DNA from 3 places in the Kribbella sp. NPDC059898 genome. Region 1 is predicted to be linked to each of the others. Evidence: riboswitches for the same ligand, from Rfam matches in the RefSeq annotation. Region 1 holds a riboswitch; each other region holds the start of a gene.
What was found. A riboswitch is a leader RNA that binds a small molecule or an ion and turns the genes downstream of it on or off. The one in region 1 is predicted to bind cobalamin.
Positions count from the first base shown of each region.

Region 2: it holds a riboswitch for cobalamin, as region 1 does, so the genes downstream of both, ACFV9C_RS04950 (ABC transporter substrate-binding protein) here and ACFV9C_RS21290 (magnesium chelatase subunit D family protein) in region 1, are expected to answer to the same signal.
Region 3: it holds a riboswitch for cobalamin, as region 1 does, so the genes downstream of both, ACFV9C_RS06045 (CbtB-domain containing protein) here and ACFV9C_RS21290 (magnesium chelatase subunit D family protein) in region 1, are expected to answer to the same signal.

Region 1 covers NZ_JBHWKR010000006.1:295,142-305,501, forward strand. The annotation lists gene cobN (cobaltochelatase subunit CobN) at 1-543, shown strand, start outside; gene surE (5'/3'-nucleotidase SurE) at 556-1,311, shown strand; gene ACFV9C_RS21285 (alpha/beta fold hydrolase) at 1,319-2,185, shown strand; cobalamin riboswitch at 2,169-2,327, shown strand; gene ACFV9C_RS21290 (magnesium chelatase subunit D family protein) at 2,392-4,401, shown strand; gene cobO (cob(I)yrinic acid a,c-diamide adenosyltransferase) at 4,403-5,017, shown strand; gene ACFV9C_RS21300 (cobyrinate a,c-diamide synthase) at 5,011-6,348, shown strand; gene bluB (5,6-dimethylbenzimidazole synthase) at 6,345-7,703, shown strand; gene ACFV9C_RS21310 (hypothetical protein) at 7,700-8,263, shown strand; gene ACFV9C_RS21315 (outer membrane lipoprotein carrier protein LolA) at 8,418-9,560, shown strand; gene ACFV9C_RS21320 (ATP-binding cassette domain-containing protein) at 9,563-10,360, shown strand, end outside.
Region 2 covers NZ_JBHWKR010000001.1:1,002,797-1,013,156, forward strand. The annotation lists gene ACFV9C_RS04925 (hypothetical protein) at 1-381, opposite strand, end outside; gene ACFV9C_RS04930 (sterol carrier family protein) at 464-814, shown strand; gene ACFV9C_RS04935 (hypothetical protein) at 885-1,676, opposite strand; gene ACFV9C_RS04940 (MFS transporter) at 1,864-3,150, shown strand; gene ACFV9C_RS04945 (hypothetical protein) at 3,164-4,126, shown strand; cobalamin riboswitch at 4,135-4,319, shown strand; gene ACFV9C_RS04950 (ABC transporter substrate-binding protein) at 4,346-5,362, shown strand; gene ACFV9C_RS04955 (FecCD family ABC transporter permease) at 5,359-6,333, shown strand; gene ACFV9C_RS04960 (FecCD family ABC transporter permease) at 6,330-7,277, shown strand; gene ACFV9C_RS04965 (PLP-dependent aminotransferase family protein) at 7,270-8,772, opposite strand; gene ACFV9C_RS04970 (methyltransferase) at 8,801-9,601, shown strand; gene ACFV9C_RS04975 (hypothetical protein) at 9,598-9,738, shown strand; gene ACFV9C_RS04980 (CHAD domain-containing protein) at 9,759-10,360, shown strand, end outside.
Region 3 covers NZ_JBHWKR010000002.1:98,642-109,001, forward strand. The annotation lists gene ACFV9C_RS06020 (bleomycin resistance protein) at 1-85, shown strand, start outside; gene ACFV9C_RS06025 (hypothetical protein) at 318-899, shown strand; gene ACFV9C_RS06030 (DUF222 domain-containing protein) at 1,641-3,389, opposite strand; gene ACFV9C_RS06035 ((2Fe-2S)-binding protein) at 3,471-4,148, opposite strand; gene ACFV9C_RS06040 (CbtA family protein) at 4,145-4,945, opposite strand; gene ACFV9C_RS06045 (CbtB-domain containing protein) at 4,947-5,153, opposite strand; adenosylcobalamin (AdoCbl) riboswitch at 5,203-5,291, opposite strand; gene ACFV9C_RS06050 (methylenetetrahydrofolate reductase) at 5,326-6,246, opposite strand; gene ACFV9C_RS06055 (metal ABC transporter permease) at 6,243-7,064, opposite strand; gene ACFV9C_RS06060 (metal ABC transporter ATP-binding protein) at 7,061-7,852, opposite strand; gene ACFV9C_RS06065 (metal ABC transporter solute-binding protein, Zn/Mn family) at 7,849-8,745, opposite strand; gene ACFV9C_RS06070 (SAM-dependent methyltransferase) at 8,978-9,817, shown strand; gene ACFV9C_RS06075 (Gfo/Idh/MocA family protein) at 9,869-10,360, opposite strand, start outside.

The DNA of each region.
Region 1 (10,360 bases):
CGGATCCAGGTCGCGGCCAAGAACGCCGACACCCGCGAGCACGACATCATGGACTCCGACGACTACTTCCAGTACCACGGCGGCATGATCGCGATGGTCCGGCATCTCACCGGCGCGAATCCGAAGGCGTACGTCGGCGACTCCGCCGTTCCCGCCCAGGTGAAGACGCGCACGCTGGAGGAGGAGGCGAAGCGGGTGTTCCGCGCGCGGGTGGTGAACCCGCGGTGGATGGCGGCGATGCGGCGGCACGGGTACAAGGGCGCGTTCGAGATGGCGGCGACCGTGGACTACCTGTTCGGGTACGACGCGACCGCCGGCGTGGTCGACGACTGGATGTACGAGTCGCTGACCAGCGAGTACGTCGCAGATCCGGAGATGGCGGAGTTCTTCCGGAAGTCGAACCCGTGGGCCCGGCACGGGATCGCGGAACGGCTGCTCGAGGCGGCGCAGCGCGGCCTCTGGGCGGAGCCGTCCGACGAGGCGCTGGAGACGCTGCGGAGCGCGGTCCTTGAGACGGAGGGTGACATCGAGGACCGCGCCTGATTGGGTAAACGTATGCCACGAGTGTTGATCACCAACGACGACGGTTACCTCGCGCCCGGGATTCGGGCGCTCGCGCCGGCGATCGCCGGGCTCGGGTACGACGTCCAGGTGGTCGCGCCGCTGCTCGACGAGAGCGGCGTCGGCTCGGCCCGCGCCGGGATGGTCGGCCGCCCGATCCGGACCGTGTCCGACGAGGAGAACGGCGTCACGTACGTCGGGATCGAGGGGACGCCCGCGGGCGCGGTCACGCTGGCGTGCCTCGGCGCGCTCGGGCCGGCGCCCGATCTGGTGCTGTCGGGCATCAACCGCGGGCTCAACATCGGTGTCTCGATCTTCCACTCCGGCACCGTCGCGGCGGCCCTGACCGCGGCCGGTTTCGGCACGTCGGCGGTTGCCGTGAGCCTCGACTCCGAGGATCCGCAGTACTGGCCGACCGCCGCGACCGTCGCGGGCGAGGCACTCGGCTGGATCGAGTCAGAGCCGGCCGGTACGGTCCTGACGATCAACGTGCCGGACCGCCCGCTGGAGCAGCTGGCCGGCGTCCGGCACGCGTCGCTGAACCCGGCGAAACGCTCCCGGCTGGTCGGTACCACCGCGCCGACCGGCGAGCCGATGATCGCGCTGGAACCGCCCCGCCCGAACCCGATCCCCGGCACCGACGAGGCCCTGCTGGCCGCGGGATTCGTCACCGTCACCCCGATCGTCGGCATCCGCGAGGTCCGCGACGACACCGCCGCCACCGCCCTCGCCAAGCGCCTCACCCGTTGAGCGACCGATGAAGCTCAGCACCGCGGAGTACGGCGCCCCGGACGCGCCGCCGCTGCTGTTCATCCACGGCCACGGCGGCGGCTACCACTACCAGCGTTGCCAGGCCGACCTGCTCGCTCACGACCTGCGGCTGATCGCGCCGGATCAGCGCGGCGTACTGCGGACGCCGCTGCCGCCCGGTGAGACCGTGAGCCTCGACCTGCTGATCGAGGACTTCGAGGAACTGCGGTCGGATCTGGGCATCGAGCGGTGGACGATCCTCGGCCACTCGGCCGGCGGCAACTACGCGGTCGAGTACGCGATCCGGCATCCGGACGCGGTGAACGCCGTGGTCTTCGACTGCCCGTGCTGGGACTTCGACGCGAACGATCGTCATCGGCTGCCGATCTTCGCCCGGTTGTACGACGAGCTCGGCAACACCGAGGCGGCGCGGCGGTGCCGCGAGTTGGCCGCCGTACCGCGGCGACTCACCGCGGCCGACGGCTCCGTCGAGCTGGCGTTCGGGCTGGGTGAGCGGTTCCAGGAGCTGTCGTTCCACGATCCGTCGCGGCGAGCGGAGTTCTTCGCGCTCGGGGAGCAGGGTGGGTTCAGCGACGAGGAGTGGGCGCGCGGGAACAGCCACCTGGTCACGCTCGACGAGCTGTACACCTCCAAGCTCGAGCGGCTGGCGCGGATGCCGCAGCCGAGTCTGCTGATCGAGGGCGTGGACGACCTGGCCACCGACCCGGTCTCCGTCCGGACTTATCGCGAGACGGTCGCGCGCGGGCGAACCGTCACCTTCGAGCGCTCCGCACACTTCCCACACTTCGAAGAAGCAGTCAGGTACGCCGCGGTGGTGCGGGCCTTTGTCCTGGAGGTCACACAGCGCGCGTGACGGTCACGTGGCATGATCGGGGCGACTGTTGTGGAGGAACACCGGTGTGAGTCCGGGGCGGTCCCGCCACTGTGACCAGGGCTGCGCAGTTTGACAGCGCCTGGAAGCCAGGACATCCGCAGCCGTCCGCCGGACCCGCATGTTGCGGTCCCGGCGTACCAGCCGTAGCGGGCGTGGACACCCGCTCGACGAAAGGGCGACCGCTGATGCGGGCTGCAGTGCCGAACTCCTTCCCCTTCACCGCGGTCGTCGGGATGGACGAGCTCCAGCTCGCGCTGGTCCTGGCCGCGATCTCGCCGGCCATCGGCGGCGTGCTGATCCGCGGCGAGAAGGGCACCGCGAAGTCGACGGCGGTCCGTGCGCTGACCGAGATCCTGCCGCCGGTGGACGTCGTACCCGGCTGCCGCTTCTCCTGCGACCCGGAGCGGCCCGATCCCACGTGCCCCGATGGTCCGCACGCGGAGGCGTCCGCGACCGCGCAGGACGCGAGCAGCGCGGCCAGTGGACGGGTTGTGCGTCCCGCGCGACTAGTGGAGTTGCCGGTGGGGGCCACCGAGGACCGGGTGCTCGGGTCGTTGCATCTGGAGAAGGCGCTCGCGGAGGGCATCACGGCGTACGAGCCGGGGCTGCTGGCAGCCGCGCATCGGGGGCTGCTGTACGTCGACGAGGTCAACCTACTGCACGACCACCTGGTCGATGTACTGCTGGACGCCGCCGCGATGGGCCGGGCGACCGTGGAGCGGGACGGGGTGTCGGTCACGCATCCGGCGCGGTTCGTGCTGGTCGGCACGATGAACCCGGAGGAGGGCGAGCTGCGGCCGCAGCTGCTCGACCGGTTCGGGCTGACCGTGGACGTGGTGGCCAGCCGGGATCCGGCGGTACGGGTCGAGGTGATGCGGGCGCGGCTCGGGTACGAGGCGGATCCGGACGGGTTCGTGGCACGGTACGACGGGGCGCAGCGGGAGCTGGCCGAACGGATCGTGAAGGCGCGGGACCTGGTGTCCGAGGTGATCCTGACGGACGCGGCGCTGCGGCAGATCGCGGAGATCTGCGCGTCGTTCGACGTGGACGGGATGCGCGCGGACCTCGTCACCGCGCGTACGGCGGTGGCGCATGCCGCCTGGTCCGGTCGTACGGTCGTCGAGGTCGAGGACGTCCGCGCCGCCGCCAAGCTCGCTCTCCCACACCGCCGCCGCCGAAACCCGTTCGACGCGCCCGGCCTCGACCAAGAACAACTGGAAGAAGCCATCAACAACAGCACCCCACCCGAAGAAGACCCGGACCCCGACGGCCCGGACGGCCCCGGTGGAGGCGTCCCCGAGAGCGGTGACACTCCTACTCCTTCTGATGGGCCTGCTGCTCCTGGTGGGGAAGGTGCAGCTCCGAGCGGCGACGTCGCGGGCAGCACCCAGCCGTACAAGGCTCGGTTGTTGAGTGTTTCTACTGCTGGGGCCGGTGTGGCTGGGCGGCGGTCTCGGGCTTTGACTGAAGTAGGGCGGGTTGTGGGGGAGCGGGCCCGCGTCGGGCGGGAGGCGGGGCGGCCGCATGTGTTGGGGACGGTGCGGAGTGCGGCGCCGTACCAGAAAGCTCGTGGACGCAGCGGGCCGGGACTGGTGGTACGTGCGGACGATGTACGGCTCGCAGTGCGTGAAGGACGCGAAGGCAATCTCGTGCTGTTCTGCGTCGACGCGTCCGGGTCGATGGGGACGAAGAAGCGCATGGTCGAGGTGAAGACCGCGATCGTCTCGCTCCTGCTCGACGCGTACCAGCGCCGCGACACCGTCGGCCTCGTCACGTTCGCCGGCCCCGCCGCGACGGTCGCGCTCCCGCCGACGGGCAGCGTCGAGACCGCCGTACGGCGCCTCGAAATCCTCCCCACCGGCGGCCGTACGCCGCTCGCCGAAGGCCTCCTGCAAGCCTCCGACGTACTGCGGATCGCCGCCATCCGGGACCCCCGCCGACGTCCGCTCCTGGTGCTCGTCACCGACGGCCGCGCGACGTACGGCGACAACGCGTTCGCCCGCGCCCGCCAGGCCGCCGGCCAGCTCGCGCAGCGCGGGGTCGCCACCGTCGTGGTCGACTGCGAACCGCGCCGCGGCGTCCGGCTCGGCCTCGCCGCGGAGCTCGCCGCCGACCTGGGCGCGGAGTACCTCGACCTCGGAGACGTTGCTGCCGGCAACCTCATCCGGACGGTCACCGAGCGGAAGGCGGCCTGAGATGCCGAAGGGACAGCCGGCCGCCGTACCGGACGACGGCCTGACCACCCGGCAGCGCCGCAACCGTCCGCTGCTGATGGTGCACACCGGCGAGATGAAGGGGAAGTCGACCGCCGCGTTCGGGATGGCGCTGCGAGCGTGGAACCAGGGCTGGAACCTCGGGGTCTTCCAGTTCGTGAAGAGCGCGAAGTGGAAGGTAGGCGAGGAGACCGCGTTCAAGGCGCTCGGCGAACTGCACGAGACGACCGGGCAGGGCGGGCCGGTCGAGTGGCACAAGATGGGCGAGGGCTGGAGCTGGTCCCGCAAGGCCGGCACCGAGGAGGACCACGCCGCCGACGCGCTCGAGGGCTGGCGCGAGATCCAGCGCCGGCTGGCCGCGGAGACGCACGACCTGTACGTGCTGGACGAGTTCACGTACCCGATGAAGTGGGGCTGGATCGACGTCGACGAGGTCGTCGAGACGCTGACCGGCCGGCCGGGACATCAGTACGTCGTGATCACCGGCCGGGACGCGCATCCGAAGCTGCTCGCAGCCGCGGATCTCGCCGCCGAGATGACGAAGCTCAAGCACCCGATGGACACCGGCCAGAAGGGCCAGAAGGGCATCGAGTGGTGATCCCGCGGGTGGTGGTCGCCGCACCGTCGTCGGGCGCGGGGAAGACGACGGTCGCGGTCGGGCTGATGGCGGCGCTCCGGCGGGCCGGGCATACCGTCGCCGGGTTCAAGGTCGGGCCGGACTACATCGATCCCGGCTTCCACGCGATCGCCACCGGTCGGCCGGGGCGCAACCTCGATCCGATGCTGTCGGGGGAGGAGCGCATCGCGCCGCTGTTCGCGCATGGTTCGGCCGGCGCGGACCTGGCGGTTGTAGAGGGCGTGATGGGGCTGTACGACGGTGCGCTCGGGACGGACGGTTTCTCGTCCACCGCGCACGTCGCGAAGCTGCTCAAGGCGCCGGTGATCCTGGTGGTCGACGCGTCCGCGGCCGGGCGCAGCGTCGGCGCGGTCGTGCAGGGGTTTGTTGCCTACGACACCGAAGTACGCATCGTCGGCGTCATCCTCAACAAGGTCGGCTCCGACCGCCACGAGGCCGAAGTACGCGCGGGTGTCGCACCCACCGGCGTACCCGTCCTGGGCGTCCTCCGCCGGGACACCCGCCTGACCGTCCCCAGCCGTCACCTGGGCCTGATCCCCGCCAACGAACAGCAATCCCAAGCAGAAGACGCGGTAGCCGCCGCAGCAGAACTGGTCCACCAGGGCGTAGACCTCCAAGCAGTAGCAGCCGCCGCCCAAGCCGCCCCACCCACGGAAGCCATCGCGTGGCACCCACCAACCACAGTTCTCGGCGAGCGGCCGGTGATTGCTGTGGCGGGAGGTCCGGTCTTCTCCTTCCACTACACCGAGACAACCGAGCTCCTGACCGCAGCAGGCGCCGAGGTCGTGACCTTCGACCCTCTGGCCGACAAGTTGCCTGAAGCAACCGCCGGCCTGTACCTCGGCGGCGGCTTCCCCGAACTCCACGCCGAAGCCCTCTCCGCGAACCACGAACTACGGAAACAAGTAGCAACCCTGGTATCAACCGGCCTCCCCGTCGTCGCGGAGTGCGCCGGCCTCCTCTACCTCTGCCGCGAACTCGACGGCCACCAGATGACCGGCGTACTCCCCGCAACCGCGACCATGACCCCTCGCCTCACCCTCGGCTACCGTACGGCGGTCGCCGCGACCACGACCGCGTTCTTCGACGAGGGCCGCCGGGTCCACGGTCACGAGTTCCACCGCACCGCGATCACGCTCGACCACGACGTACGTCCCGCCTGGCACCTCCCCGGCGGTGTCGAAGGCATCACCCTCCCGCACGTGCACGCGTCGTACCTGCACCTGCACTGGACCGCGACTCCGGACGTCCCGGCCCGCTTTGTCGCCGCCGCCCGCGAGTACGCCGGATGAGCCTCGTCGTCGGGGTAGGCCTCCGATCCGGTACGCCGTACGCCGAACTCGCCGCCGCCGTCGCATCCGCCGTACAGGACGTCCCCGGCCACATCCGCCTCCTCGTCACCCTCACCGGCCGCGAGTCCGAGCCCGCCCTGCGACAACTGGCCGACCACCTCCACGCGCAGCTGCGCACCTTCACAGCAGCCGAGCTGTCCGCCCAGCCCGCGCCGACTCCGAGCGCCCAGGTCGCCCACCTCAAGCACACCCCCAGCGTCGCCGAAGCAGCAGTACTGGCCACTGGCGCCGAACTCCTGCTCCCCAAGCACAAGACCCCCAACACGACAGTTGCCGTAGGTCGTCGCGTCCCAGCCAATGGGTATGAAGTGCAGGACCGCGAGGTCGTCCAGCGGGTGATCGCGCAGCGCCGAGACGTACGACGAGGCTTCCTGGATGTGCCGATCGACGACGATGCGCTGATGCGGGTGCTGGAGGCGGCGCATCGTGCGCCGAGTGTGGGGCTCAGCCAGCCGTGGGACTTCCTGCTGATCCGGGACATCGCGACCCGGCGCAAGGTGCACGAGCTGGCGAGCCGGCAGCGGGACGCGTTCGCGCGATCCCTGCCAGAGCAGCGCCGGCAGAAGTTCGACGGCCTCAAGATCGAGGCGATCCTCGACACCCCGCTGAACATCGCGGTGACCTGCGACCCGGGCCGCGGCGGCCGGCACGTCCTCGGCCGGCACGCCGACCCGCGCACCACCTGGTTCTCCGCCGCGATCGCGATCCAGAACCTCTGGCTCGCCGCCCGCGCCGAAGGGATCGGCGTCGGCTGGGTCTCGTTCTTCGGCCCGGACGAGGTCGCGCAAGTACTCGGCTTGCCACCCCACGTCGAGCTGGTCGGCTACCTCTGCGTCGGGTACGTCGACCAGTTCGCGCCGGCGCCCGAACTGATCCGGTCCGGCTGGGCCGAACGCCGCCCGCTCTCCTGGGCGGTCCACTACGACGAATGGGGCCACCGCGACACCTCGATCGTCGACGACGCCGAGCACGCCGCACAGAACGCCGTACGCGCAACCGGCCAACGCATCCACGTGATCGTCGGCGGCGACACGACGGACCTCCGACAGCAGGAGTCCTTGGTCATCGACCTCGGCACCACCAGACCGGACCACGACTTCGGCGTACTCTGGCGCCCCGCCCGCACCCCCGCGGAAGCCGAGGAGTACGGCGTCGAGATCGCGCGCGACCTCGCCCTCCAAGGCGCCGGCCACCTCCACATACAACTGGCAGCAGACGACCCCAAGGCGAAAGCACTGGCGGAAGGCCTCAGAGCCGGTGCGTCGGCCTCCGGCCTGAGACAATCCGGCGCATGAGCGACCCGATGTACATCCCCGCGTTCTCGATGAAGCAGCGGATCACGATGATGGCGAACAAGTACGAGCTCATCGCCACCAACCCGGACGGGAGCGACGGGCCGCTGCTCGCGTTCGCGCAGCAGAAGCGGATGGCGTTCAAGGAGCAGGTGACGTTCTACACCGACGACACCAAGTCCCAGCCGGTGTTCTCGTTCAAGGCCCGCAAGACCATCGACCTCGGCTCCGGGTACGACGTGTACGACGCGAGCGGGCAGGCGATCGGCTGGTTCAAGAAGGAGTTCGGGAAGAGCCTGTTCAGGTCGAGCTGGCAGCTCAGCGCGCCGGGCGTGGACGCGGACGGCACCGAGCGGAACCCGACGATCGCGGTCGTACGGCGGGTCTGGGAGTTCGTCCCGATCGTGGGGGAGATCCCGCTGCCGTTCATCTTTCATTTCGACTTCACCGCCCGGGACACGCGGCAGCCGGTGCTGTCGGTGGAGCGGAAGATCTCGGTCCGGGACCGCTACCGGATCACCGTGCAGGACCAGCGGCTGGATTTCCGGTCGCGGCCGCGATGACGGTGGCGCTGGACGCTTTGCAGTCCCGCTGAGACGTTTCTGAGGCTCGTCTGAGGCTGACGTACTACCAGGGTCGTACATGCGTCTCACTCTTTCGGGTGAACCTGCCCTGAGGGGCCTTGGTTCCGTCGGCACGCGGTGCGAGGCTGTATCCATGGGCGTAGCGCAGCGCAACAGACGATGGTTGGTTCCGGTCACGGCGGTCGCCGTGGTGGCGGGAGTGGGGGCACTCGGTCCGGTGGTCGCGGACGCCTCGCCGAAGCTGCCCAGTATCACCGCGCAGGATCTGCTCACCAAGGTGCAGACCGCGAAGGTGGACGGCTTGAGTGGCACAGTCAGTTCGACAGCGGATCTGGGGCTCCCGGCGATCCCGGGGATGTCCGGCCGCGGCAGCAGCAGCCAGATCACCGAGATGCTCAGCGGGCAGCACACCGCGCGGGTCGCGTTCGCGACCCCGGACAAGGCCCGGGTGTCGGTGCTCGACAACCAGGCCGAGCGGGTCTGGACGACCGACGGCACGTCCGCCTGGGCGTACGACTCGGCCAAGCGTGAGGCGACCAAGCTGACGCTGCCCGCGCACCAGAACGGCAAGCCCGAGAAGGCGCCCGAGAAGACGACGCCGCAGAACTACAACCCGCAGGACGTGGCCAAGCAGTTCCTGGCCGCGATCGACCCGACCACCACGGTCCAGGTCAGCGGCACCGAGAAGGTCGCCGGCCGGGACGCGTACAAGCTGCGCCTGGTGCCGAAGACCGACAAGACGACGGTCGGCTCGGTGACGCTGGCGATCGACTCCAAGACGTGGGTCCCGCTGGACGTGACCGTGATGCCGCGCAGCGGTGGCAACCCGGCGGTCGAGCTGGGCTTCACCTCGGTCTCGTTCGACGTACCGTCCGCGAGCACGTTCACGTTCACCCCGCCGAAGGGTGTGAAGGTCACCGACGAGAAGGCGCCGGCCAAGATCGCGCCGAAGCAGATCGCGCCGAAGCAGGTCGAGCCGCCGCGGAAGGTGCTGCCGCGCAAGTCCGGTACGCCGGCTGACAAGCCGACCGTGATCGGGACCGGCTGGGACAGCGTCGTGATGCTGAAGGGCGGCGCGCAGACCGCCGGCCTGACCGGGAGCGGTCAGCTCGCGCAGCTGCTGGCGAAGGCGCCGACCGTGCAGGGCTCGTGGGGTAAGGGCAAGGTGCTGACCAGCAAGATGGTGAGCGTGCTGATCACCGATGACGGCCGGGTGTTCGCCGGTCTGGTCACGCCGGACACCCTGCAGGCTGCCGCGGCGAAAGCCCCGCGCTGAGCATGACGAGTGGCGCGCCGGTCGTCACCCACGGGTTGACCAAGCGGTTCCGTAGCGGCCAGGTCGCGGTGGACGCCGTCGACCTGGAGGTGCCGGCCGGCAGTGTGTTCGGCTTCCTCGGCCCGAACGGGTCGGGGAAGACCACCACGATCCGGATGTTGCTCGGGCTGATCGCGCCGACCTCCGGGTCGGTCGAGCTGCTCGGCGAGTCGATGCCGAAGGCGCACCTGCGGGTGCTGCCGCGGGTCGGCGCGCTGGTCGAGGGCCCGGCGTTCTACCCCTTCTGGACCGGTCAGGCGAACCTGCTGCGCTTCGACGCCGCGGACAGGACGGCAGACCCGAAGACCCGCAAGGCGCGCGCCGGGGAGGCGCTGGAGCGGGTCGGCCTGTCGAACGCGGCCGGCAAGAAGGTCCGCGCGTACTCGCTCGGCATGCGCCAGCGGCTGGCGATCGCGGTCGCGCTGATGCAGCGCCGCGAGCTGCTGGTGCTGGACGAGCCGACGAACGGCCTGGACCCGCAAGGCACCCGCGAGGTCCGGCACCTGATCCGCGAGCTGGCCCATGACGGTACGACGGTGTTCACGTCGACGCACCTGCTGGCCGAGGTCGAGCAGGTCTGTACGCACGCCGCGGTGATGAGCCGCGGCAAACTGCTCCGGCAGTCCACCGTGGCGGATCTCCGCGCGGAGCTCCGGCCGCGGCTGGTGGTCCGTACGCCGGATCTCACCCAGGCGGCGGACACGCTGCAGGGGCTCGGCGTCACGGACCTGAAGACCAACGAGGAGACCGTCGAGGGTGAC
Region 2 (10,360 bases), on a different contig from region 1:
GCTGCGCTCACGGTTCCGCACGAGCTCGTCCGGGCTCTGCTTGCTGCCGCGGGTGTCGAACCGGAGCTGCCAGACGCCGGTCGGGTCGAGGAACTTCGGCCGGGTGCCGCTCTGCGCGCTCTTCCAGCCGGTCGGCACCTCCGCGGACACCGGGTCCTGGTCGGTGCCGAAGTTCTGTACGACGTACTGCAGCCCGTCGGCCTGCAGCCCGTTGCCTCGGTTCGGCGTACTCGAAGAGGTCGGGCTGACGATGCCCACCGGCTCGTCGTGCGCTGTGAACGGATTGCCGCCGTTGACGACGACGACCGTGCCGAACGCGACCACACCGACGGTCATTCCCGCCAGCGTCATCAGCAGCGCCTGGTGCCTGGGCGTGAGCATCCCGACCTCGCTTCCCTCTCTCCCGCCCGATTATCGCCGACGAGAGGGGCGTCACCGCAAACGCCGCGTACGCTGGCACGTCGTGGAGACGTCAGACACCGCTTTCCAGCAGGCCTTGCAGCATTACGACGACGGTACGGCGGAACGCGCCGAACTGAAGCTGCTCACCAAGGTGTTGCTGAACCGCCTGGTCGCGAAGGCGCCGGGGCACGCGGTGGAGGTACGGATCCCGCCGTACGGCGCGGTGCAGTGCATCGAGGGCCCGCGGCACACCCGTGGTACGCCGGGAGCGGTGATCGAGATGCCGCCGGAGCTGTGGATCGAGGTCGCGCTCGGCCGCATGAGCTGGGCGGACGCACGGATGTCCGGGAAGCTCCGTGCGAGTGGCGAACGGACCGATCTGACCGCGTTGCTGCCGCTCACGAACAGCTGACGAACAGTTGGCGAACAACTGAGCCGCGGCCTCCCCCGAGGACGCCGCGGCTCAGGAACTGAGGAGATTCTCAGCTGACCCAGACCGTGGTCCGGCCGAAGATGATCGCGAGCTTGCCGTCGCCGCGCATCTGCAGCACGGAACCTTTACGGGTGGTCTTGGAAGCCCAGAGCGGCTTCTTGGCGGCGCTGTAGACAACGAAGTTGCCATCGGTCTGCATGGTCGCGAACGCGCCCTTGCTGACCGTCTTGGTGCTCCAGATCGGCGTCTTGCCGTACTTCACGATCACCAGGTTGCCGTCGGCCTGCATCTGCGCCCGGTACACCCGGTTCTGCGAGTACAGCGCGACCGGGTTGCTCAGGACGCGGCCCGGGTACAGGTTGACCATCACCATGTAGCGGGACCAGACGGCCTTGCGGCGGATGTTGTAGAGGACCAGGTTCGAGTCGTTCTGGACGTTCAGGATCGCGCCGGTGCTGCCGGCGGTTCCGCTGGCCCAGACCGTCGTACGGCCGGAGATGACGACCAGGTTGCCGTCGGGCCGCATCATCAGCGTGGACGACTTGCGGTTGGTCATGGTCGCCCAGATCGGGGTCCGACCCTTGACCAGCACAGCGTTGCCGTCGGTCTGCATGACCAGCGTGTAGACCTTGTTGAGCGAGCGGAGGTACTGGCCGGGCTTCAGGTACTGGCCCGGGCGCAGCAGCCCTCCCGACGGTGTGGTGGCGGTGACAGCGGTGGCAGCCGTCTGCGACGCGGGGGCGGCGTGCGCGGCCGACGGAACAAGCAGGGTGGCACCGGCCGCCGCACCGACGGCGAGGCCGGCGAGCAGGCGGGTGCCGACCGACTTGATCGAGATCATGCGGTTGTTCTCCGATTCCCGAGGATGGCCGGGATCTTTCCCGGCCGCCGAGATTGACGCCGTGGGCAACCAATCGGTTGTCACGCTAGGACGGCTGCGGGTCGCACCCGGGCCCTTTCGACGGTGGTGGAAAGGCTGGCGGTTAATCAGGTTCGTCTGGGGCGGTCGGACCTGTCACCATGTTCCGGTGGCAGCAAGTCTTCGCTCGCGGCTGGCCCGGTTGCGTGTCGATCTGACCCCGTGGCGTGGTTCCCGCGATTTCCGCGTCCTGCTGGTCGCCGGCTCGGTCTTCTTCCTCGGCGGCATGGTCGGGTACGTCGCGCTGCCGTACCAGCTGTACCAACTCACCGGCTCGAACTTCGCGGTCGGCGCGATGGGCCTGGTGACGATCGCCCCGCTGGTGGTCTTCGGCCTGTACGGCGGTGCGCTCGCGGACCACGTGGAACGCCGGAAACTGCTGGTCGGCACCGGGATCGCGCAGGTCGTGATCTCCGCGCTGATGGTGACGAACACGCTGCTCGCGCATCCGCAGGTCTGGCTGATCTACGTCTGCGGCGCGCTGAACGCGGTCGCCTCCTCCCTGCAGCGCCCGAGCCGGGAGGCCCTGCTGCCGCGGGTGGTGAAGCACGAGGAGATCCCGGCCGCGGTCGCGTTGAGCTCGCTGACCTCGCAGATCGGGCAGCTCGCCGGCCCGGCGCTGGGCGGCGTACTGGTCGGATCCGTGGGCGTGACCTGGGCGTTCTCGGTCGAGCTGGCCGGGATCGTGTTCGCGACGCTGCTGTACGCCCGGCTCGGGTCGTACCGGTCGAAGGAGCACACCACGGCGCCGAGTCTGCGGGCGATCGGCGGCGGGATCGTGTACGCGTTCCGCCGCAAGGACCTGCTGGCGACGTACCTGGTGGACATGGTCGGGATGTTCCTGGCGATGCCGATCGTGCTGTTCCCGGCGTTCGCGACCGACGTACTGAAGGAGCCGAGGCTGCTCGGGCTGCTGTACAGCGCGGAGGCGATCGGGGCGATGTGTGCCTCGCTCACCAGCGGCTGGGCGAAACACGTCCACCACCAGGGGCGGGCCGTCGTGCTCGCGACGATGGGCTGGGGCGCCGCGGTCGGGATCGCCGGGCTGGCGCCGAACATCTGGTTCGCGATCGGGTTCTTCGCGCTGGCCGGCGCCTGCGACATGGTGTCGGTGCTGTTCCGCTCGGTGATCTGGAACCAGACCATCCCGGACGAGATGCGCGGCCGGCTGGCCGGGATCGAGATGCTCGGGTACTCGCTCGGCCCGCTCGGCGGTCAGGCCCGCTCCGGCCTGGTCGCCGACCTCACCACGGTCCGGACCGCGATCGTCAGCGGCGGCGTCCTGTGCGTCGCCGGCGTGCTCGCGACCTCGGTCTGGCTGCGCGAGTTCTGGCGGTACGACGCCCGCACCGACGAACACGCCGTCCGCGAAAGGCAACTCCGCGCCGCCGGTTAGAGTCTCAGTCATCATGCGTACCCTGATCGCCGCCGGGCTGGCCGTCGTACTGCTTGCGGGGTGTGGGGGTCATGGGCAGGAGACCGCGCCGAGTGTGCCGCCGCTGGTGTCGGTGAGCGGGTTCGACACCCCGTCCGCGACGCCCTCGGACACGCCGTCACCGACCGCGTCGGCGACGCCTGTCGAGACGCTGTGCACCTCGATCGACGAGACGTTGGTCCGGACCACGCTGGCCGTGCCGGTGGTGAAGATCGTGCGCCAGAACCCGCCGGCCGAGATCGACATCCCGTCGTACGACGTCTGCCAGCTGAGCCTGAGTACCGCGCCGGACGGCCCGGTGCTGCGGATCGGGGTCTCGGTGCTGCAGGCAACCGCCGCGACGCTGGCGGCGGCGCGGAAGACGTACGCCGCGCACGGGCGGGAGCCGGCCGTGACCGCGAACGTCGGCGACGGCGGGTACGGGACGAGCCAGTTCCTGGTGTTCCTGCTCGACGGCCGGCTGTACAAGCTCTCCGGTCCGCAGGCCACGCTCGCGAAGTACGTCGTCCTCGGGCAGGAGGTCGCCCGGCAGGCGCCGGGGCTGCAGGCGCCCGCGCTCGAGATCACCCGGCCGGAGTGCGATCGCGGATCGGACGCGGCCGAGCAGGTGCTGGGCGTACCGGCGACGGCCCGCCGCGACGGCGAGACCCTCGTCGGCGACCCGGTGTGCGGCTGGATCACCGCCACCCGCGTGCTGTACTCCTCGGTCCGCCGGGAGCCGGACGCGAAGGCGTTGATGGCCCCGCTCCGGAACGCCTCCACCTCGCAGTCGATCCCGCTCGGCGACGAGGGGTACATCGACACCGCGACCGGCCGGACCACGATCCGGGTCGGCGACGACAAGCTGGTCGACCTGGTCCCGCTGCCGGCCCGCGCGGTCAACCCGGACCTGATGACCCAGTTCGCGCTCGCCCTTTCGTCGCTCTACACGCACTGACCCGGGTGCTATGGTGACCGCGCCGTGGTGTTCGGGAAGCCGGTGAAGTACCGGCGCGGCCCTCGCCACTGTGATCGGGATGTGCACCTGTCGTACCCGTAAGGGGACCACTGGCCGCGTGCGGCTGGGAAGGTCAGACCGGTGGACGTGGTACCCGTCAGCCAGGAGACCGGCCACGGCGCTGACCCGTCCACGAGGTGCTGGAGGAGCGGTCCACTCATGGCCGTCGTACGTGTGCTTGCTGTCGCCCTGTCCTTGACCCTGCTGGCCGGCTGCGCGCCGTCCGCCGCGGAGAGTCCCGGGGCCACCACGGTGAAGAACTGCGGGATCGACGTGTCCGTCGACGGGCCGCCGAAGCGGGTGTTCGCGGCGTACCAGCCCGCGATCGAGCTGGCCCACGCGCTGGGTATCTCGGACCGCCTGGTCGGTACGGCGTACCTCGACTCCCAGGTGCTGCCGGAGTACGCCGCCGCGCAGTCGAAGGCGAAGTACTTCAAGAACCTGCCGAGCCGCGAGGAACTGCTCAGCCTGCACCCGGACTTCGTACTGTCCGGGTTCAACGACGTGTTCAGCGCCGTCGGGAGCGACGCGAGTTTCGGCAGCCGCAAGAGCCTCGCCGACCTCGGCGTACAGACTTGGATCTTCAGCCCGCTCTGCCCGACCGCGGACGGCAACGGCGACGAGGCGATCGACCCGGCGACGGTCTCGATGGACAACGTGTACGCCGACCTGCGCGACCTCGGCCGGCTGTTCGGCGTCGAGGACCGCGCCGAGCAGGTGATCGCCGACCAGCAGAAGCGGATCGCCGCGGTCGCGGCCGCCGTGAAGGATGCGCCGCGCCCGACGGTGGCGATCGTCCGCCCGGGCCTGGAAGGCGGCGGGATGACCGTGTCCGGCGGTCCGGACTTCGGTACGGTGCTGATCCGGCAGGCGGGCGGCGTGAACGCGTTCGCCGACCTGACCTCGAAGCGGAACGTGAAGATCAGCGTCGAGGAGTTCATCAAGCGGGACCCCGACTACGTGCTGATCAGCGGGTGCTGCGACGCGTCGCTGACACCCGCGGCCTCGCAGCCGGGCGTTCGGAAGATCCTCGCCAATCCGGCGTTCGCGAACCTGAAGGCAGTGCGTTCCCAGCACGTCGTGCCGTGGCTGTTCGCGAACCATTCCGCCGGCGTCCGCGGCGCCTACACCACCGAGAACCTCGGCCACATCCTGCACCCCGACCTGGTCAAGTGAAGCGCGCGGCCGGTCTGGTCGCGGTGCTGGCGGTCGTCGTCGTGCTGTCCTTGTGCGTCGGCGACCGCTGGATCGGGCCCGGCGCTGTGTACCGGGCGCTGGCGGACTTCAGCGGCAGCGACGGCGACCGCGTGGTCCGGTACCTGCGGTTGCCGCGGACCGTCGCAGGCGTGCTGGTCGGCGCCGCGCTCGGGCTGTCCGGCGCGGTGATGCAGGGCGTCACCCGGAACCCGTTGGCCGACCCCGGGATCCTCGGCGTGAACGCCGGTGCCGCGGTCGCGGTCGTGGCGGCGATCGGCCTGTTCGGCATCCACAGCCTGACCGGGTACGTCTGGTTCGCGATGGGCGGGGCGCTGGTGGCCACGGTGGCTGTCTATCTGGTCGGCGCGGTCGGCGGTACGACGCCCGTGAAGCTCGCGCTGGCCGGTGCGGCGATCTCCGCGCTGCTCGGCTCGATCACGTCGGCGGCGACGCTGGTGGATCTGTCGACGCTGAACGAGTACCGCTTCTGGGTGGTCGGTTCGCTGTCGCTGGCCGACCAGCGGGTGGTCGCCCAGGCCGTGCCGTTCGTTGCTGTCGGCATCGTTCTTGCGCTGGTGCTGGGGCGATCGTTGAACCAGCTCGCACTGGGCGACGACCTAGCGCAGGCGCTCGGCACGCGGGTGCTCCTGGTCCGCGTACTGTCCGGTCTCGCGGTGGTGGTGCTGGCCGGTACGGCGACCGCGATCGCGGGGCCGATCGGCTTCCTCGGGCTCGCCGTACCGCATGTCGCCCGGTTGGTCGTCGGACCGGACCAGCGCCGGATCCTGCCGTGCTCGATGCTGCTCGCGCCTGTCGTACTGCTGCTCGCGGATATCGTCGGGCGGGTCGTCGTACGTCCGGCGGAACTGCAGGTCGGGATCGTCACCGCGCTGATCGGTGCGCCGCTGTTCATCGGGTTGGTCCGGCGCCGACGAATGGCCGCGTTGTGAGAGCGGGCCTCGTCGCGTCGGTGCTGACCGTCCTCGTGGGCGCGTATGCCCTGACCCGCGGCGACTACACGCTGTCGATCGCCGAGGTACTGCGGACTCTGTCCGGGCACGGCACTTTGATCACGTACGACGTGGTCGTCAACAACCGGCTGCCCCGGGTGCTGACCGGGATCGGCGTCGGGGCGGCGTTCGCGATCTCCGGCGCGATCTTCCAGCGGCTCGCCCGGAACCCGCTGGTCAGTCCGGATCTGATCGGCGTGAACGCCGGCGCCGCGCTGGCCGCCGTACTGATCATCACCGTCATCGGCAGCGGGTGGATCCCGCTCGGGGCGCTGCTCGGGTCGTTGCTGGCGGCAATCAGTGTGTATTTGCTGGCGTACCGGAACGGGATGTCGGGGAATCGGCTCGTGCTGGTCGGTGTCGGGGTGACGGCGATTGTCGGGTCGTTGACGGCGTACCTGCTGACGCTGGCGGACATCTACACGGCGAAGAGCGCGTCGATGTGGCTGGCCGGGAGTCTTGCGGGGCGGTCGTGGACGCACGTCGTACTGATTGGGGCCACACTCGCGGTGGGGGTGCCGGCGGCCGTGGTGCTGACGCGGCAGTTGCGGTTGCTCGAGCTCGGCGACGACGTGGCGCGGGCGCTCGGCGGGCGGGTCGAGTTGGCGCGCGGGGCGTTGATCGCGCTCGGGGTGGGGCTCGCGGCGTTCGCGACGGCGGCGGCCGGGCCGGTGGGGTTCGTGGCGTTGGTGGCGCCGCAGTTGGCTCGGCGGTTGGTTCGGCGGCCCGGGCTGGTGGTGCCGGGGGCGATCGGGGCGTTGCTGGTGGTTTCGTCGGATCTGCTGGCGCGGACGGTGGTCGCGCCGACGGTGCTTCCGGTGGGGGTGGTGACCGCGTTCATGGGTGCGCCGTACCTGCTGTATCTGCTGACGCGTCCTAGCTGACCTTCGCGATGGTGGCGATCGCGTCGGCGATCTCTGTCGGGGTGCGGGCGGCGTACCCGAGGACCAGGCCGGGGGCGTGCGGGAGTTGGCAGTGCCAGGAGAGCGGGTGACACTTGACGCCCGCGTCCAGGGCGGCCGCGGCGAGGGCGACGTCGTCCGCCTCGTCGAAGGTGATCGTCAGGTGCAGGCCGGCGGCGGCGCCGTGGATGGTTGCTGTCGGCAAATGAGTGCGAATGGCGGCGACCATCGCGTCGCGGCGGGTGCGGTGCCGGCGGCGGAGCAGACGGAGCTGGCGTTCGAGTTCGCCGGACTCCATCAGGTGCGCGAGGGTGAGCTGGGGGAGGGCGGCGTTGCCGAGGTCGGCGAGGCGTTTGCGGGCGATCACTTCCTCCTTGTACTGCGGGGGCGCCAGCATCCAGCCGATCCGCAGGGCGGGCGCGAGCAGCTTGGAGACGCTGCCGACGTAGAACACCTGCTCGGGCAGCATCGCGCGGAGCGCCGGGACCGGCGGGCGGTCGTAGCGGTGTTCGGCGTCGTAGTCGTCTTCGAGGATCAGGCCGCCGTTCGTGGCCCATTGGACGAGTTCGCGGCGGCGTTCGCCGTCGAGGACCACGCCGGTCGGGAAGTGGTGCGCCGGGGTTGCCATCACCACGGCGGCTTCGGACTTGCGCAGTACGTCGACCTGGAGGCCGCGGTCGTCGACGGGGATGGGTGGGGTGCGCATGCCCCAGTTCTGCAGGTGTTGCCGGGAGCCGAGTGAGCCGGGGTCCTCGACGGCGACCTCGTGGATGCCGTGCCGGTCGAGCAGCTGCGCGACGATCGCGATCGCCTGCGCGACACCCGCGACGACGATGACGTCCTCCGGGTCGGCCGCGATCCCCCGGTACTGCGCCAACCACCCCGCCACCGCCCGCCGGAGCACCGGCGTCCCGGCCGGATCGCCGTACCCGAACTCCGCCGCCCCCAGCTCGCCCAGCACCGCCCGCTCCGCCCGCAACCAGGCCCCCCGCGGAAACGCCGCCAAGTCCGGCACCCCCGGCGTCAAATCCACCCGAGCCGGCGCGGCCCGGAGCGCGTCGAAGATCTCGGGGTTGTCGGCCGAACGACAGGAGGTGTCGGTCGATTCGGCCCATTCGCCGGACTCGCCAGGCGGGCGGGCTCGTATACGTAGACGACTACGTCCTGTCGAACGGTCGACCACGGGCGCCGCCACCACAACAGTGCCTCCTCGGCCGCGGCCTGCAACCTGCCCGTCTTCTGTGAGCCGCTGGTAGGACTCGGTGACGACGCCGCGGGAGATGCCCAGGTCGGCGGCCAGGGTGCGGGTTGCGGGGAGGCGGGTGCCGGTGGCGAGCTGGCCGCTGGAGATGGCGGCCCGGAGGCGTTCGGTGAGCCAGTCCGCGAGCCCGCCGGGCGGCGCCTCCGACGGATCGAGCTGGAGGAAGTCCGCGCCGCCTTTGGACCGGCCACTTGGTGCCGGATTGGACCTGTTCACTGGACCATTGTCGCGCGACCGTGGAGGTATGGGAACCGACTACGTCCACGGCTACACCCCGGCGGAGACCCGCCGGCTGACCGACCAGGCCGGCACGCTGGCCGACCTCCTGCACGGCGGTACGACGTACCCGGCCGGCAGCCGCGTCCTCGAGGCGGGTTGCGGCGTCGGCGCGCAGACCGTCCAGCTCGTCACCCGCAGCCCGGGCATCGACCTGGTCGCGATCGACATCTCCGAGGCCTCGCTCGCCCAGGCGAAGGCCCGGGTCGCCGAGCACGCGCCGTACGCCGTGGTCGACTGGCGGCACGCGGACCTCCGCGAACTGCCGGACGAGAAGTTCGACCACGTCTTCGTCTGCTTCGTCCTCGAACACCTCGCCGATCCCGTCGGCGCCCTCACCCAGCTCCGGCGCCTGCTCAAGCCCGGCGGCACGATCACCGTCATCGAGGGCGACCACGGCTCAGCCTTCTTCCATCCGCGCAGCGCCCGCGCCCAGGCCGTCGTCGACTGCCTCGTCGACCTGCAGGCCGCGGCGGGCGGCGACTCGCTGATCGGCCGCCGCCTCCAGCCGCTGCTCGAGCAGGCCGGGTACGACGACGTACACGTCGAGCCTCGGACCGTGTACGCCGACCAGAACCTCCCGCACCTCGTCGACGGGTTCACCCGCAAGACGTTCATCGCGATGGTCGATTCGGTCCGCGAACGCGCGATCGCCGCCGGCCTGTTGACCGCCGTGGAGTGGGCGGCCGGCATCGCCGACCTGGAGAAGTCCGCCGCACCCGGCGGCACCTTCCACTACGCGTTCTTCAAGGGGGTGGGACGGACATGATCGGCTTCCTGATCCTGATCGCCGCGGTGTGCCGGGCGCTGAAACGCAACCAGCGCTGCCAGCTCCGGCCGACGGTCGGCGGCGTCACCGATCGGGATCTACAACGATTGGTGGACGATCTCAGGGCCAGTTCATGAACGCCTGGTAAACAAGGAGGATGGCGCGGACCGAGCAGCTCGAGATCGAGACGAAGTACGACGTCGGCGAGGACGCGATCGTGCCGGCGCTGCACGACCTGCCCGGTGTCGCGAGCGTCGCGGAACCGCTCGAGCTCGACCTGGAGGCGGTGTACTACGACACCGCCGCCTTCGACCTGGCCGCGCACAAGGTCACGCTGCGGCGCCGGACCGGCGGTGAGGACGACGGCTGGCACGTGAAGTTCCCCGGGACGGCCGGGCGGCTCGAGGTCCGGTACCCGCTGGGGCGTTCGGTGCGCAGCGTGCCGGTCGCTGTGGTCCGTACGGTCCGGGTCCACGTCCGGGACCGCAAGGTGGAGCCGGTGGTCACGCTGTCGACCCGGCGAGTGGTGCATCGCCTCCTCGACGCGGACGGCGCGGTGCTCGCGGAGCTGGCCGACGACCACGTGACCGCGACGGTCACGGGCGGTACGCCGGAGAGCTGGCGCGAATGGGAGGTCGAGCTCGTCGGCGGCGACGCCCTGCTCCTTGAGGACGCGGGCGAGCTGCTCCGCTCGGCCGGTGCGGTTCCGGCGGGCGGCCCGAGCAAGCTGGCGAGGGCGCTCGGCGACCGCGTCCCGGC
Region 3 (10,360 bases), on a different contig from region 1:
CCCCACCCGCACCAACCCCGACCACCACCAGGCCATCACGTCCTTCCTCTCCGGCATCAACCCTTCAACCGGCTACCTCGACTGACCCCTCGGCGTCGCCGTCGACGGCCCTCGCAGCGGCGACTCCACGGGGCGGCTCCACGGCGCGGGCTTGCTGCCCGGGGCCGCAGGCAATCTCGCGCCGGAGCCCAACACCGCAGGCACAACAGGCACCGCACGCCCGGCGGCCTATCGGATCCGCCGAGTACCACATGCGGCGATTGCCGCGGAACGGCGAACAACCAGGTGCCGTGCGCACAGCAGGTAGGACATCTACTGTGAGTGCTGCGGCGACGGCGAGTGCTGCGAGGTACGCCGGCGCCGCGATGACGGCGCGTACGGCGGACACAGCACGTCCCGCGCGTGCCACGGGTACGCCGGGTACCGCAACGACCGGCAGAGGTAGCGCCAACACGACGGCCGCCAGGCGTACCGCAGGTGCGGTACGCCGTGAGTACGGCGGCCGCCTCGCGTCGAGTACCGCCGGGGTACGGCGGCACAGCGAGTACGCCCAGTACAACGGGGGCCGCAGGTGCGGCAAGTGCTTCGTATCCCGCAGATACCACGGATACGGCGAACACCGCACGTACGGCACAGCCCGCAAGTACAGCGGTTCCGGCGGCCGCCAGGGCACTCACAGGCACGGCAGGCACCGCAGGCACGGCAGGCACGGCAGGCACGGCAGGCACGGCAGGCACGGCAGGCACGGCAGGCACGGCGGGCGCCGCGGGTACGGCGGGCGCCGCGGGTACGGCGGGCGCCGCGGGTACGGCGGGCGCCGCGGGTACGGCGGGCAAGGCGCGTATCACAGGTGGGGCAAGGTGGTGCGGCCGGTGCGGCACGTACGGCGACGATGGTGAGCCGCCGCAGGCATCGCGGGCACGGCTGGTACGGGACGTGGGACGGCTTCCGCAGGTGTCGGGCGCACAGGGGATGCCGCGAGCACCGCAAGCGGGGCGGGTGTGGAGAGGGCAGTTGGCTCGCCGTCGAGTATCGCGGCGTACGGCAGCACTGCGGAGTACGGGCTGTACCACGGGCACCGCAGGTACGGCAGGTGCGTCGTGCACCGCACGTATTGCGATTAGGCGAATGCCGCGAGTACGGCGAGTGCTGCGGGTCCGGTGGATGCCGTGAGGCTCGGGGTGCTGTGGGTGAAGAGGGTGTCGTGAGTACCGCATGTACGGCGAGGGCGGCCGGTTGCGCAGGTGCGGTGCGGAGATTGACGGCGGCGGGTGGTGTGGTGACGGGCAGGAAGCGTGTCGGCGCTGCGCCTGCTTTGGTCGCGTTCGGTGGGTGAATGGATAGCGGGCCGGGCGCGACTTTGGCGGATGCTGACGTGGGTGTGACTTGTCGGTCGCCGCTTCGCGGGGCTGTCAGCCGAGGGCCTGTGTGCCTGTGATGTGACGGGCCGAGGCAGGTGGCGGTCGCCGAATTGTGGCCGGAGTCTGGGGATGCGTTCCGGGGTGGGCGGGTAGCGGCTGGAGAGAACGCGCGGTGTCGAGGTCGTCAGGGCGATCCGGGCGTGCCGGACTGTCGAGCACAGGCGGGTGGGCACCCGCGCTCGACAGATTGGTGGCATATTGCCCGAGCTGGGTCGAGGGTCAGATGGTGGCGAAGGAGGGTGGGCCGGTTGCGGGCTCGGTGGGCGTGCGGTTTCCCCAGACGGCGAAGTGGGTTGCGGCGGTGAGGGTTGCTTCGTCGGCTGTCCAGCGGTTGGGTCGTGGGGTGGGTGGGTCGGTGTCGCCCCAGGGGTTGAGCGTTGGGGGCGGGTCGCCGGCGCAAGCAGGCACGGGCCCTGGCAAATCGGAGCAGGCGGGTACGACGCCTGGTGAGTCGGGGCAGGCGGATACGGCGCCCGCCGGCTCAGGGCAGGCAGGTACGACGCCCGCCGGCTCAGGGCAGGCAGGTACGACGCCCGCCGGCTCAGGGCAGGCAGGTACGACGCCCGCTGGCTCGGGGCAGGCGGGTACGACGCCCGGCGGCTCGGGGTAGGCGGGTACGACGCCCGGCGGCTCAGGGCGGGCGGGTGCCGTGCTCGGTGGCTCGGGGTGGGCGGGAGCGGCGAGTGGTGGAACGGGGGTGGTGGGGGTGTCGCGCTGTGGTTCGCGTGGGAAGTCGGGGTGGGCGGGGGCTGGGCTCGGTGGTTGGGTGGGGCGTGTAGGCGTCGGGTCGGCCCAGGTGGGGCGGGCTACGTCGACCTTGCCGTTGGTGATGGTGATGTGCCAGCGGTCGTTGTGCAGATCCACGTGGTGGCGGCGGCACAAAAGCGCGAGGTTGGTCAGAGCCGTGGCTCCGCCGTCGACCCAGTGCGTCAGGTGGTGGGCGTCGCACATTACCGGCGGCGCTGCACAGACCACGCAGCCGCGGTCGCGGGCGATCAGGGCGTGCCGGATGTGTCTGGTGACGAGGCGTTCGCGGCGGCCGACGTCCAGGGGTTCGGAGTTCGAGCCCAGGACGAGCGGGATGACGTTCGCGTCGCACGCCAGACGCCGGACGGTGGCAGCGGAGAGGTCGTCGCCGTAGATGGTTTGGCCGGTGGCGTGGGCGGTGGCTGATTTCAGGTCGTCGAGGTCGATGGTGACGGTGATGTTGGCCTTCGCGCCGTGGCCGGCGGTGTCGGTGTCCCAGGCGTTCGCGGCCACGGTGAGCGCTGTGGTCAAGGCGTCGGCTTGGCGTTTGTCGCGGGGGCGGGGGTCGTGTTCGCCGTCGACGGTCTTGTGGGGGCGGGCACCCGCGTGTATGACGGCGCGCAGGAGTTCGGCGTTGTCGTTGGCGAGGTAGCCGCGGAACTTCACGCCGTTCTCGGCGGTGCTCAACGTCAACGACTCGCGCTGATAGGCCTTGTGTTCTTCGGGTTCGGGGCCGTCGGCGTCGATCCGGTCGCAGAGGTGTTTGGCGGCGGTGCGGAGTTCTTGGGGGGTGTGGGTGGGGACGAGGCCGACCAGTTGCTGCTCGGTGACGTCCAGGGTTTCGGTCGGGACGCGGTCACGGACGCGTTCGAGTTCGGTGATGATCGCGGCCGCGTGGCCGATCTGCATCTGATGGACGGTGCCGTCGGCCGACTCGATGCCGCCGGTGAGGGCGTCGTTCACGGCCTGGTACTTGGGCAGCGCGCGGGCCAGGCGGACGTCGCGCCAGACCTCGGCACGGTCACGGCGGTGGCGGACGGTGAGGAGTTCGACGGTGTCGCGGGCACCGAGCTCCTGGGCGAGGCCGTCGGTCTCGGAGCGGGCGATGAGTTGCAACTCGACGGATCGCAGGCGGGTGATCTGGGTACGGACCTTGTCCAGGGCAGGCAGCACCTCGTGGTTGCCTAGAGCAACCACTGTGCGTCCGCCGAGAATGTCCATGCCGATGACTGTAGCTGGCGGGCCGGACAGTTTTCAAAGCCGGGAACCCCTTATTTTCAAGGGAATTAGTTATCCACAGATTTATGACTTGTTGAGGACGCAATCGCCGCAGAGAGGGCCGTCGCGATCGGGAGCGGCGCGGTAGATGAGGCAGCAGCTGCGGCGGCGGAAAGGGTTGGAGGTGTGGGCGCCGCGAAGGGGTGGGACGTCCAGCAGGGCAGTGGCGACGGCACGGGAGCGGGTGGCGAGGGTGGGGGCGGCGTTTGACAGAGCGGTGGCGGCGCCGTTGACGGCTGAGGCGACGTTGCCTACCAGGATGTGGTCCGAGAGGTCGAAAGCCTGGGCGATCGTGGGCAGTGGGCCGTCGAAGAGTTCGTGGTGCAGGTCTCCGCCGGCCGGCGGGATCGGGGGTAGGGAGAGGGGGAAGGCGCCGCCGAGGACGGGTTGCCAGTGGAGTTGGTCGAGGGCGAGGGTCGGGACGCGGTCCTCGAGTACGACGGCAGCAAGAGCTGGGGAGATCAGGCGGGCGACCAGGCCCAGATGGGTCACCGAGGCGGCGACGCGTACTTCGATCGCCGTCGGGTCCTGGCCGCTCGCGGCGCCTAGGTAGGCCCGTGTCTGGGCGATGCGATCCGCCAGGATCGCAGGATCGTCAACAATCTCCACGAGCCGGCGCCAGGGCGGATCCGGCGTCGGGTCCACGTGCTGTTCGACGGCGAAGAACGGGCCCAGGGCGGCGATCCGGTCGAGGAGTGTCACACCGCGACCTGGACGGGAGTGCGGAGCAGGCGGTCGGCAAGTGGGCCGAAGACCGCGCCGATCACGCCCCAGAGCAGGACCTGTGCGCCGACGGAGTACAGGCGGAACGCGTACAGGCGGTCCACGTCGAAGCCTGGGTAGACGATCGTCCCGTGGGAGTCGGTCAGCGGCAGCGGGGTCTCGGTCGCGTGCCGGCCGTACTCCTGCACGTTCGCGGCGAGGTGGCCGAGTGATGGCAGGACGGCCATCACGACGCCGATCAGTACGACGTACGCCGCCAGCGCCAGGAGGGTCGCGTTCCAGTTGCCGAAGCGGGGGCGCAGGAGCTTGCCCAGGGCAACGGCACCGATCAGGAAGAGGAGTGAGCAGACGACCATCGCCAGGTACAGGTTGGCGCGGGTCTGGATGGTCTCCTCGTGGCCGATCGCGGGTGGGTTCGCGGGGTACTTCAGGAAGAGTACGAAGTAGAACCCGAGGAAACCGCCCACCGCGACCAGCATCGCGAGCGTGCGCGGGCGGAGGTTGCCGACGCGGCCGAGGCAGATCGTGTACGCGACCGCGAACACGGCACCCATCGCGATCCCGAACAGGATCATGCCGACGCCCAACCCGGCGTTCGCCTGGAGTGTCCGGCTGAACAGGTCTGGCCCGGACGGCTCGTGGGCGGCGTCGCGGCCGGCTTCGTAGTCGATCGCGGCCTGGATCTGCGGTTCGGCGAAGATTCGTGCGAAACCGAACGCGACCAGACCGCCCGCTCCGCCGGCCAGCAGGCCGCGGAGGATCAGTTTGCGCTCCACCTCAGTGGCAGGGGAAGCCGAGGAAGTGCCGCGCGTCGTGCACGAACTCGTGGATGTGCATGTCCTTGCCGAAGATCGAGTACGCGCCCTGGTCGACGCCGATGAAGTAGTACGCCAGGAACGCCAGGAACGCCGTACCGACCAGCCACAGCACGGCCTTCGACACCGGAAGAACAACCGTCGTCGTCGACGCAGACAGATTACTCACGTGAGAGCCTCCTTCAGGGGATCGTGCGTCCCGCTACCAGTGGAGCGTCGTGACGGCGAAGTATCTGACTTACCGGACGTGTCCGGCTCACAGTGGCGCGACCGTGCCGAATTCCCATCGGCTTCCTTGCGCCGTCACTGTCTGGGAGGGTACGGACCTCACCCCCGGCCAGTCAACCGACGAACGTGCGCAGCTCCTTGACCAGCTCGACACTGGCGTCGTTCTCGATCCGCCGGGTCGAGACGCTCTCGACGTTGAACCCGAACGGGATCCCACGGTCCCGGCAGTACGTCGACAAAGTACGGGCGATCCCGACGCAGTGCGCGTACGAGTCCGCGACCGGGTCGCCGGAATGCACCAGCTCGTTACGGAGCCACCGCGGCACCCGGACACCGAGCCAGGCAAGGAACTCCAGCGTCTTCACCGAGCCGCAGATCGACAGCGTGAACACGATCGGCACCGGCTCGACGTTCTCGGCGCGGCACAGGTACAGATAGTCCGACGCCAGGTCCATCGCGGCGCCGACGTCGTAGATGATCTGCGTCACGAAGAACGAGCAACCGCTGCGCTGCTTCCGGAGCAGCCGCTCGTGCTCGTCGAGGCGGGACGAGTGCCGTTCCGGGATCGTCACGCCGCCGAGCGGCAGGGCCGACCCGGAGCGCTGCCACAGGTCGTACGCGGCCGGCAGCGTCGTTCGTACCTCGGCCGCGCTGGTCGGGGCGCCGACCATCACGGTGCCGAGCTGGTCCGAGGGACGCCGTACCCAGGAGTCCAGCTCGGCCGCGGTGTACTTGCCGACCGAGCGGTACACGATCGTCGGCCGGTCCCACCAGGACAGCTGGTCGGCGAGGAAGTCCGCCGGGTCCATCGTCGGGCTGAACGGGAACGGCCGCTCCTCCGGTATCCGCTCCGCCTCGTCGTCGATGTCGTAGAGGATCAGCGCGTCGATGTCGAGCTGCTCGAGCCGCGTCCTCGTCACCGCGGTGAAGCGTTCGAGCGCGTCCGGGGCGATCGACCGGCGGGGCGGCGTCATCCCGTACAGCAACAACTCAGTACCGCGCCCACTCCCCAGCAACGCCGACAGATCGTTCACCGAGCCAGCTTAAAGGAGGACACCAGCCGGCACGCGAGGTAGACGAGGAACGAGATCGTCGTGATGTACGGGCTGATCGGCACCGAACTGCCCGCGGACAAGAGGATTCCGCCGACCGCCGCGGTGACCGCGAAGGCGACGCTGAGCAGCGGTACGACGATCGGCGACGACGAGACCCGGAGCGCCGCGGCGGCCGGGGTGACGAGCAGCGAGAGGACGAGCAGCGCCCCGACGATCTGCACCGAGACCGCGACCGCGAGGCCGAGCAGGATCATGAAGACGATCGACAGTACGCCGACCGGAACGCCCCGCGCGGCCGCGACGTCGGCGTCGGTGCTTGCGAAGAGCAACGGTCTCCACACCAGCACCAGTCCGGCCACGACCAGCACCGAGATCCCGATCAGCGACGTGATCTGCGGGGTGTCGATCGCCACGATCTGCCCGGTCAGCAGGCCGAACTTGTTCGCCGCCCGCCCGTGGTACAGCCCGAGGCACAGGATGCCGAGCCCGAGACCGAACGGCATCAGTACGGCGGTCACCGAGTTCCGGTCCCGCGCCCGCGCGCCCAGTACGCCGATCAGCAGCGCCGCGACCAGCGATCCGGCGAGCGCGCCGGTGACCACGCCGGCGCCGAACAGCAGGCCGGCCGCCGCGCCGGCGAACGACAGCTCGCTGACGCCGTGCACCGCGAACGCCATGTCGCGCATCATCACGAACACCCCGATCAGCCCGCCGACGACGCCGAGCACGACGCAGGCGATGATCGAGTTCCGCAGCAGCGGCAGCAGTTCGGCGTACCCGGAGAAGTCGAAGATCATCGGGCACCGACCGGTTCGTGCTGCTGCTCGGGGATGCCCGCGACCAGGATCCGCCCGTTGTGCCGGATCACCTCGACCCGCGCGTCGTACAGCTCGCTCAGTACCTCGGTGGTCAGCACCTCGTCCGGCGTACCGATCCGGAACCGCTGGTTGGCGATGTACAGCACCCGGTCGACCTTGTCCAGGATCGGGTTGATGTCGTGGGTGACGAACAGTACGCCGAGGTCGAGCCGCCGGCGGGCGTCGTCGACGAGGTCGCTGACCAGCCGTTGATGCGGCAGATCCAGCGACAGCAACGGCTCGTCGCACAGCAGCAACCGCGGGTCGGCCGCCAGCGCCTGGGCGATCCGCAGCCGCTGCTGCTCGCCGCCCGACAGCGACGACAACGGGGTGGACGCGTACGCCTCGGCTCCGACCGACGACAGCAACTGGTTCACCCGCTGCCGGCGCCGCCGCGACGGGATCGGCACGCCCCACCGGTGCCCGTCCAGCCCGAGCGCGACCAGGTCCCGGCCCCGCAGCGGTACGCCGTCATCCGCCGGCCGTTGCTGCGGGATGTACCCGATCCGCCGGTCGCCGCGACGGACCGGCGTACCGAGGAACGTCGCCGTACCGGAGCGGAGCCGGGTCTGCCCGAGGATCGCCTTGAGCAGGCTGGACTTCCCGGACCCGTTGGCGCCCAGTACGGCGATCAGCTCGCCGCTGTGCACCTCCAGGTCGAGGCCGTCCCAGAGCGTCCGGGACCCGAAGCCGAGCGCAGCCTGCTCCAGGGTCAGTACGACGCTCATCGCCCGAGCGCGGCGCCGACCGCGTCGAGGTTCGCGGTCATCCAGCCGATGTAGTCCTTGCCGCTCGGAAGCGTCTCAGTGACCGGCACTACCGGGATGTTGTTCTGCTTGGCGGCGGCGAGCAGCTTGTCGGTCTCCGGACCGCTGGTCTGCTCGTTGTACGCGAGCAGCTTCACCTCATGCTTGCTGTACAGCTCCAGCGTCGCGGCCAGGACCTTCGCAGGTACGTCGCTGCCCTCCTCGATCGCCTCGCTGAACTCGGCGGGCGTCTTGTTCTGCAGGCCGACCGCGTCCAGCAGGTACAGCGGCACCGGCTCGGTGATCGCGACCGGCTGCCCGGCGTACTTCGTCTTGAGCGTCGCCTCCTGCCGCATCAGGCCGTCGATCTTCTGCTTCAGCGCGGTCGCGTTCTGCTGGAACGTCGACGCGTTCGCCGGCGCGGCCTTCGAGTACGCCTGCTGGATCTGGTCGACGACCTTCGCGACCGACGGGAAGTCGTACCAGACGTGCTCGTTGCCGGTCTTGCCGGAGATCGTGACCGCGTTCAGGACCGTCGCGGACGAGTTCTTCGCGGTCTTCAGCATCCGGTCCATGAAGTCGTCGTACCCGCCGCCGTTCTCGATCACGACCGCGGCGCCGGCCAGCGCCGCCTGGTTGCGGGTACTGGCCTCGAACTCGTGCGGGTCGGCGTCCGGGCTGGTGATGATCGAGGCCACCTCGACCTTGTCGCCGCCGACCTGGCCGGCGAGGTCACCCCAGACGTCGGTCGACGCGACCACCTTGACCTTCCCGGCGGACGAATCGACGGCCGCCTGGTCCCCGGACGAACAGGCACTGGTTCCGAGGGCGAGAGCGGCGGCAAGAGCAGGCAGAACGAGCAGTCTGCGGTTCACGGTACGACCAACCTTCGAGCGGAATGAAATGACAATCGTTATCATTATCGCATCTCGTGCCGGACCGCCAGCCGGCCGGGTGCAAAACTTCCGTCAAGGGCGCTCGCGAGGCACGCCGAGCACTGTGGGTGTGACGCCTGACCGGAGTAGGGTTCTGCTGCCGGTGTCACGGTGAGTTGTGCGCCGGTTACGATGAATTCCAGTTCTGAACCGCACCGCGAATGGGATGTTCATGGCCGAATCGCACGACGCCGAACCGGGGATGTACGACCAGCTGAATCTGGACAAGCCGCACCCTGCCCGGGTGTACGACTACTTCCTCGGCGGGAAGGACAACTTCGCCGCCGACCGGCAGGCCGCGGAACACCTGCTCCAGGCGTTCCCGGGGTTCCGGACCGCCGCCCAGTCGAACCGGATGTGGATGCACCGGGCCGCGCGCTACGCCGCCGAGCAAGGCATCACGCAGTTCCTCGACATCGGCACCGGCATCCCCACCGAGCCGAACCTGCACGAGGTGGTCCAGGAGATCATCCCGTCGGCGCACGTGGTGTACGCCGACAACGACCCGATCGTGCTCGCCCACTCGCGCGCTCTGCTGGTCAGCAAGCCGGAAGGCAAGACGGCCTACCTCGAGGCCGACGTCACCGACCCGCAGGCGATCCTGGCCTCCGACGAGGTCAAGGAGCTGATCGACTTCACGAAGCCGGTCGCGCTCAGCATCGTCGGCGTCTTCCACTACCTGCCCGACCACCTGAAGCCGTACGACCTGGTCAGCCAACTGGTCGCGCCGCTCGCGCCGGGCTCGCTGCTGATCTTCTCGCACTGCACCCCGGACTTCGCGCCGGAGCTGTGGGAGCGCGCGATGGTCGTCTACAAGGCCGACGGCGGCGAGGCCCAGGTCCGCAGCAAGGAAGAGGTGACCCGCTTCTTCGAGGGCACCGAGCTGGTCGAGCCCGGCGTCGTGTCGCCGTTCCGCTGGTTCCCGGACGACGAGACCCAGGAGTACGTCGACCGCGGCGAGTTCACCGACATCATGTGCAGCCTCTGGGTCGGCGTCGGCCGCAAGCCCTGACCCCGGCCGGGCTGACGGCAGCCTAGGACGCTGCCGTCAGCCGCTCAGCCGTCAGGGCCGGAAGGCCTCGACGATCTCGTCCTTGCCGAACCCGCCGTGCAGCATGCCGTAGAACCGGTGGTCCGGGGTCAGGTCCGTACGGCGGACCCGGGTGCCGGTGATCGCCGACGCGTACAGCGCGGTGACGAACTCCATCGTCGGCCGCGTACTGGCCAGCGACGTATCGTGCGGACGTCCCGCCAGCAGGTCGTCGACCAGGTGGCCGATCTGCGCCTCGTGGTTGCTCGGGACGTCGGCACCCGCCGACGCCGCCCACGGATCGGCAGCGACCCCGGCCTCAGCGGACTCGGCCTTGCGGACACCCGGGTCCAGCCCGAGGGTGGCCGCCTTCGCCGCGTCCGGCGCCGGATGGAACGTCCAGTCCTTGTCGGAGTACCCGTAGACGTGGTTCACCTCGAGCGTGCCGCCGGCCGTGTCGATCCGGATCCGGCTCAGCTCCCGCGGCGACAGCAGGCTGTTGATCACGGTCGCCACCGCCCCGCT